DNA from 2 places in the Pseudoalteromonas sp. CST2 genome. Region 2 is predicted to be linked to the other one. Evidence: predicted binding sites of a transcription regulator. Region 2 holds the regulator's gene; the other holds the start of a gene.
The links. Region 2 encodes MetJ, which represses methionine synthesis genes. Its sites were predicted from a motif close to TAGACGTCTAGACGTCTA; they were not measured.
Positions count from the first base shown of each region.

Region 1: the regulator MetJ is predicted to act here: its motif matches at 2,498-2,515, upstream of metK (methionine adenosyltransferase).

Region 1 covers NZ_JAQREO010000001.1:495,162-499,069, forward strand. Annotated here, with positions in the region: gene PSH41_RS02240 (5-formyltetrahydrofolate cyclo-ligase) at 1-374, opposite strand, end outside; gene PSH41_RS02245 (hypothetical protein) at 394-936, opposite strand; gene metK (methionine adenosyltransferase) at 1,245-2,396, opposite strand; gene tkt (transketolase) at 2,701-3,908, shown strand, end outside.
Region 2 covers NZ_JAQREO010000018.1:17,702-21,609, forward strand. Annotated here, with positions in the region: gene metB (cystathionine gamma-synthase) at 1-978, opposite strand, end outside; gene metJ (met regulon transcriptional regulator MetJ) at 1,247-1,567, shown strand; gene PSH41_RS18050 (malic enzyme-like NAD(P)-binding protein) at 1,629-2,870, opposite strand; gene rpmE (50S ribosomal protein L31) at 3,391-3,606, opposite strand; gene priA (primosomal protein N') at 3,839-3,908, shown strand, end outside.

The sequences.
Region 1 (3,908 bases), on a different contig from region 2:
TAATCTAAATCAGTTAATGGGCATATTTGAGAGCAGTTCAGCTTAGGCTCCAAGATACCATAGCGATTTGCCCTCATGGGTGAGTTTTTTTCATAGCGTTGAAACAGCAAAGTAGCCCCATTAAATGGGTGTATAACGGGTAAGTAAAGGGAGTGGCCTTGTTGCCATAACTCATTAATTAACAATGAGGTATCTAATTCTCCATCGTTACTAAAGTAAATGGCTATATGTTTTTGTGAGGCTGTTTTATCGCTATTTAGCTGTTGAGTAAAATTCAACTTTAGCTGTGCCGCGGCTTTTTCTTGCTGTTTTTTTGATAGCTTATTGCGTAATTGGCGAATAGATTGGCGTATGTGTGTACGTTTATTGCTCATTGTAATTACGCACCTTTGATTAATTAGACACTAAATCAGGAAAAGCTAAGTAAACAGCAAGCACAATAAGTAGTAAAACGGCAGTGGCAATCAGTGAATATAACAAAGTATTGCTACGCGTTTTAACGGGTTCATCGAGCTGCTCGTCAAGCATAAGATCATCTTCTTGCCAGTCATCGCTTTCGTCTGTAGGGCTTTTTAGCTCATTGCTTGGAAGCCTTTGTTCTAGCTCTTCTAGTTTTTCTTCTAGGCGGATCAGGCTGCTTGTTATGTAATCAAGGGCATCAAAAATCCGCTCATCGCGCTGACTTGCTGCGCTAGGGCTTTGAGTGGGTAGCTCACCAGTGGCTTGTAACTTACTTTTAATGCCTAGGCTTGCCAGTAATTTGGCCTGCTTTAAGGCTTTGTCTTTATTGCTAGGTGCAAAGAGTGCTTTGCCATTAAAAAACTGAGTTACTTTATCTTCAGACGTTTTTAGCTTACTTGCTAAATTTACGCAGGCCGTTTTAGCCTCAGTGCCCTCGGCGAGTCCTACAAACATAACGCGAAAATTATTGGCCATTTACTTATCCCTTAAGCTTTTATTATACAAAGAGTATATACCTAAAACCGTGCGAAATTCGAGGGCTAGCTAATACCAATTTAATTCAAAACACGATTAGTTTAGCGTATTAAATAGCGCACTGACTGCGTTAAAATTATTTATATAAAATAACTGTACGCCGTAAATTCCTTTGTTATTGCACTATTTTTTGGGTGCTATGATAAACAACTAAATTAATGCAATTGATATAAAGCGCATAATTAGTCTTTGCTTTAGATATAAAAACGGCCCTTAAAAGGGCCGTTTATTATTTAATGCATTTTGGCTTAAAGGCCAGCAGCTGCGCGAAGTGCGTCTGCTTTATCTGTACGTTCCCATGGGAATTCGTCACGTCCAAAGTGACCGTATGCCGCTGTTGGTTGGTAGATAGGGCGCTCTAAATCAAGCATTTGAATTAAGCCGTAAGGGCGTAGGTCAAAGTGCTCACGAATAAGCTCAATTAAACGACCTTCTTCAAGCTTGCTCGTACCAAAGGTTTCAACGCTGATAGAGGTAGGCTCGGCTACACCAATTGCGTAAGATACTTGTAGCTCACACTTATCAGCAAGGCCTGCAGCCACTACGTTTTTAGCTACGTAACGTGCAGCGTATGCAGCTGAGCGGTCAACTTTTGATGGATCTTTACCTGAGAAAGCACCACCACCGTGACGTGCCATACCACCGTATGTATCTACGATGATTTTACGACCCGTTAAACCACAGTCGCCCATAGGTCCGCCAATTACAAAACGACCCGTTGGGTTAATGAAAAATTTAGTCGCGCTTGTAATAAGCTCTGCAGGAAGTACCGGCTTAATGATGGTTTCCATCACGGCTTCTACTAAGTCATTTTGCGAAATTTCTTCAGCGTGCTGAGTAGAAAGTACAACTGCATCAATACCTACTGGCTTGCCGTTTTCGTATGCAAAAGTTACTTGAGATTTTGCATCTGGGCGTAACCAGTTAAGCTCGCCGCTTTTACGTACTTGCGCTTGGCGCTGTACTAAACGGTGTGAGTAAGTAATTGGCGCAGGCATTAGTACTTCTGTTTCGTTACATGCATAACCAAACATTAAGCCTTGGTCGCCAGCACCTTGTTCTTCTGGGCTAGTACGGTCAACACCTTGGTTAATATCAGGAGACTGCTTACCAATTGTGTTTAAAATTGCACACGAGTCTGCATCGAAACCCATGTCTGAATGCGTGTAGCCAATTTCACGTACTGTTTTACGTGTAATTTCTTCAATATCAACCCATGCGCTAGTGGTAATTTCACCACCAACCATAACCATACCGGTTTTTACGTAAGTTTCGCACGCAACACGGGCATGAGAGTCTTGCTCTAGGATAGCATCAAGTACCGCATCAGAGATTTGATCGGCGATTTTATCCGGATGACCTTCAGAAACAGATTCAGAAGTAAATAAATGTTTTGCCATTGTATTTCTGCTCACAAATATTGCGCTTCACAAACGTCGGTATTAGCGCTAAAAAATTAAGGGGCGTATTTTATCTAAAACAAAACACCTTGCATAGTGTTTTTACGCCTAGACGTCTAAATAAAATGAGTAATAACTTTTTGGTCTTAAAAAATATTCATAATAGCCCATTTTTATGGGGTTTTTAATTGCACACTGCACCCACATTAAGTAAGAATGGTTGCTATAACAGCTCTTAAGTTACTTAAGGGTATTAACGAACACATAAGTACCCGCGCAAATACACATAAAGGTAGGAGAATTCATGCCATCTCGCAAAGAACTTGCAAATGCTATTCGCGTCTTGTCAATGGACGCAGTACAAAAGGCCAAATCTGGCCACCCTGGAGCCCCAATGGGCATGGCCGATATCGCAGAAGTATTATGGCGCGATTATCTAAAGCATAATCCAACTAATCCAGAGTGGGCTGACCGTGACAGATTTATTCTTTCAAATGGCCACGGTTCAATGCTTATCTATTCTCTATTGCACCTAACTGGTTACGACTTACCACTTGATGAAATTAAAAACTTCCGTCAAATGCATTCTAAAACGCCAGGCCACCCTGAGTACGGTTATGCACCGGGAATTGAAACTACTACGGGCCCGCTAGGTCAGGGGATCACAAACGCGGTAGGTATGGCGATTGCTGAAAAAGCGCTTGCTGCACAATTTAACCGTGAAGGCCACGACATTGTTGATCACTACACATATGCATTTATGGGTGACGGTTGTTTAATGGAAGGTATTTCTCATGAAGCATGTTCACTTGCTGGCACATTAGGTCTTGGCAAGTTAGTGGCTTTTTGGGATGACAACGGTATTTCAATCGATGGTGAAGTTGAAGGTTGGTTTAGCGACGATACACCAGCACGCTTTAAAGCGTACGGCTGGCATGTAATAAGTGACGTTGATGGCCACGACAGCGATGCTGTTAGTGCTGCAATAGCAGAGGCTCAAAGTGTTACTGACAAACCATCACTAATTTGTTGTAAAACAGTGATTGGTTACGGTTCACCTAACAAATCTGGTAGCCACGATTGTCACGGCGCGCCATTAGGTGATGACGAAATTACAGCGTCTCGCGAATTTTTAGGCTGGTCTGGCGGTGCATTTGAAATCCCTGATGATATTTACGCACAGTGGGATAGCAAAGAAAAAGGTCAACAGCTTGAATCTAGCTGGGACGAAAAATTTGCAGCATACGCAAAGGCATACCCAGAGCTTGCAGCTGAATATAAGCGCCGTATTAATAACGAACTTCCAGACGATTGGGCTGAAAAATCTCAAGCGTACATAGAGCAACTACAAGCAAACCCTGCAAATCCAGCATCTCGTAAAGCGTCACAAAATGCATTAAATGCATTTGGCCCGTTATTACCAGAATTCATGGGTGGCTCAGCCGATTTAGCTGGCTCAAACTTAACAATTTGGGATGGCTCTAAAGGGTTAACTGCAGACGATGCAAGCGG
Region 2 (3,908 bases):
CGATTCTGCTAAGCTAAATTCTTTAAGGCTTGTTAAAAACGCCGCGGCATCATTCACATCGCCTTTAATATCAAAACTAACCATACCACCAAACCCAAGCTGTTGGGCTTTAGCAAGCGCATGTTGAGGATGCGATTCAAGGCCTGGGTAGTAAACTTGGCTAACATACTCAGAGCTTTCTAGGTATTTAGCAATTGCCAGGGCATTTTCTTGGTGCTGTTTTAAACGCACATTTAAAGTACGTAAACCACGTAACGTTAAATAGCTATCAAATGGTGCGCCGGTAATACCAATGTTATTGGCCCACCAAGCAAGCTCATCACCAAGCTCTTGTGTTGCAGCAACAACTGCACCGCCTACAACATCAGAATGGCCGTTTATATATTTAGTGGTTGAGTGCACAACAATATCTACGCCAAACTTAATTGGGTTTTGTAATGCCGGTGATAAAAAGGTGTTATCGGCGGCCACTAATGCACCGCACTGTTTTGCTATATCCGTCACGGCTTTAATATCCGTTAGGCGCAGCACAGGGTTACTTGGTGTTTCTATCCAAATTAATTTAGGTTTGATGGTTGAAATTTGTTCTAGGCTTTCTGGTTTAGTTAAATCAAGTACTTTAAGTTTAAGCAAGCCGCGCTTTTCTAACGACGTAAATAAACGGTAGCTGCCGCCATAACAATCGTGAGGAATAACCAATGTATCATCGTTATTTAATAACTGTGTGGCTAAGTGCACTGCTGCCATGCCCGTAGCAGTAATAATTCCGCGTGCGCCACCTTCAAGCTCTGCTAGAGTGTCAGCTAAAATATCGCGATTAGGATTACCACTGCGTCCATAGTCGTATGCGCGCTTAGTATCAAAATCGGCAAACGAATAAGTCGTCGATAAATAAATTGGCGGTACAACGGCGCCATGATGTTTATCGGCATCAACCCCATTTCGTACAGCAATGGTTGCTTTGTTTTTTTCGCTCATATTCGTCACCTGATTAGTTTGGATGTTTAGACGTCTAAAAGAGTAAGTTATCCATTATAATAAGTCAAAGCTTTTAAAGCTCTAGATGGCTAAAAATAACAGACGCGTAAAACTTCAAGAAAGCTGTATTTACTATTACAGCCAGCTTATTAAGATAGATTGCTATCTATTATTTGACTATCTTTTTTAAAACGATAGAATTTCACGCATATTTACACGCTTTTTACGCCGTGTGAGAAATTAATAATCTGAGGCAACGATACATCTTATGGCTAAATGGAATGGTGAGTATATTCACCCATACGCAGAACACGGGAAAAAATCAGAGCAAGTTAAAAAGATCACCGTTTCGATCCCGCTAAATGTATTAAAAGTATTAACTGATGAGCGTACACGTCGTCAAATAAACAACCTGCGTCATGCAACAAACAGCGAGTTACTATGCGAAGCGTTTTTGCATGCTTTTACAGGCCAGCCATTACCTAATGATGATGACCTACGTAAAGATAACGCAGAAAAAGTACCTGAAGAAGTTAAAAAAATAATGCAAGAAATGGGTTTAGAAGTGCCTATTTTAGACGAAGAATAAAACGTCTTTTTAAACAAAAAAACCTCAGCATGCTGAGGTTTTTTTGTTTCAGCGCTATATATTACGCCATATAATTTTCCGGTAAGTCAATTTGTGCCACGCCCGACTCAACAGCAGCAATAGCAACCGCCTTGGCTATACGTGGTAATAAACGCGGGTCCATCGGTTTAGGAATAATGTAGTCTGCACCAAATTCGAGCTTTTCTACACCCGCTGCTTTTAATACTTGCTCAGGCACTGGCTCTTTAGCAATACTACGAATAGCTTCGACAGCGGCTATTTTCATTTCATCGTTAATTGCGCTTGCACGTACATCAAGTGCACCACGGAAAATAAACGGGAAACATAAAACATTATTAACTTGGTTAGGGAAATCAGAACGCCCCGTTGCCATAATTAAGTCTTTACGTGCACTGTGCGCAAGCTCAGGTGCAATTTCAGGATCTGGATTTGAACATGCAAACACCACTGGCTTATCAGCCATAAGTTTTAGATCTTCAGGTGCAAGTAAGTTAGGACCCGATACACCTACAAACACATCAGCATCAGCAATTACATCTTGTAGAGTACGCTTATCGGTATTGTTAGCAAAAAGCTGTTTGTATTCGTTTAAGTCATCGCGGCGAGTATGAATAACCCCTTTGCGGTCTAGCATATAAATATGTTCGCGCAGTGCACCACACTTAATTAACAGCTCCATACAAGCAACCGCTGCAGCGCCTGCACCTAAACATACAATAATGGCATCTTCTATTGATTTGCCCTGCACTTCTAAGGCGTTAAGCATACCTGCCGCAGTTACAATAGCGGTACCGTGTTGGTCATCATGAAAAACCGGAATACTGCAACGCTCAATAAGTGCTTTTTCAATTTCAAAACACTCTGGCGCTTTAATATCTTCTAAGTTAATACCACCAAACGTGTCGGCAATATTAGCCACTGTATTTATAAAGTCTTCGGTGGTGCGATGCTTAACTTCAATATCAATAGAATCTAAGCCAGCAAAACGTTTAAATAAAAGCGACTTACCTTCCATAACAGGTTTAGAGGCTAACGGCCCCAAATTACCCAAACCTAAAATTGCCGTACCATTACTGATCACCGCAACCATATTACCTTTACCGGTATATTTATATGCATTGGCTGGGTCTGCTGCAATTTCGCGCACAGGCTCTGCAACACCGGGGCTGTATGCTAATGCTAAATCTTGCACCGTTTCGGCTGGTTTTGTTAGCTCAATGCTGATTTTGCCTGGAACGGGGTGAGAGTGGTAGTGTAATGCTTGTTCACGAAAATCTGACATAACGCGATGGTATCCTGCAATTTAAGTTAAGTGAGAGGGAGTATGGGGCTAAGATACTCTTATTATTTTTAAATTCCAAGCAATATCAGGTCTATCCTGTTATATGCTATATCCGTTAATTTTAAGTGATTTATCAGCAACTTCGCTAAAAGTTATCAATATTAAACAAATAAAAATTCATTCAAAAAGTGCTTTTTGAGGTTCATTTTGCCCTGCCAATATCTTTGTAAAATAGCAGAATAGTAAAATAGTAAAATGCACCAATATGGCGCGTTTATCCCCGTTAAAAACAAATATCGCCACGATAAGCACTTTTAGCAGCTTGGTTAAAAATTAACGTATAAAAAATATAGAGAAGAATTGTGAGTTTGTCTGCAAAGGTTTATGCATATTCAGAATAAGAACAGGAAATAGTTATGCACACGTAGTACGGCAACAATCGGTGATTTTTTAGTAAAAATGATGATTTTTAGGCACAAAAAAAGCACCCGAAGGTGCTTTTTTTACTAAACAGCAATAATTACTTTTTGCTGCTAAGTGCACCGAAGCGCTTGTTGAAGCGATCAACACGGCCGCCAGTGTCTAAAATCTTTTGCTTACCAGTGTAAAACGGGTGACACGCAGAACATACGTCTAGGTGAATGTCTTTACAAAGAGTAGAACGAGTTTCGAATTTGTTTCCGCATGAACATGTTGCAGAAATTGCTTCGTACTTAGGGTGAATACCTTCTTTCATAGGAACCTCTAGTTAAGGCCGCATCGCTCTCCAAACCCGAAGTCTGGCACCATACGTCGTTAAAACAAATTTATAGGCCGCGGATTTTATCCAACTAGCTTGCCCCGCACAAGCTTTAATTACGCTTTTTGCCAAAAAAGTAACCAACCAGCGCTACCGCATCCATTTGTATGTAGGTTTTTAGCCTTATTTTTAGTACATTAAGCTATTACCCTTTATCACATGAGTTGTTATGCGTTTTGTTGAAGTTGCTATTAAAGTTCCGTTACCACGCACCTTTGATTATAAAATAGATGAACAAC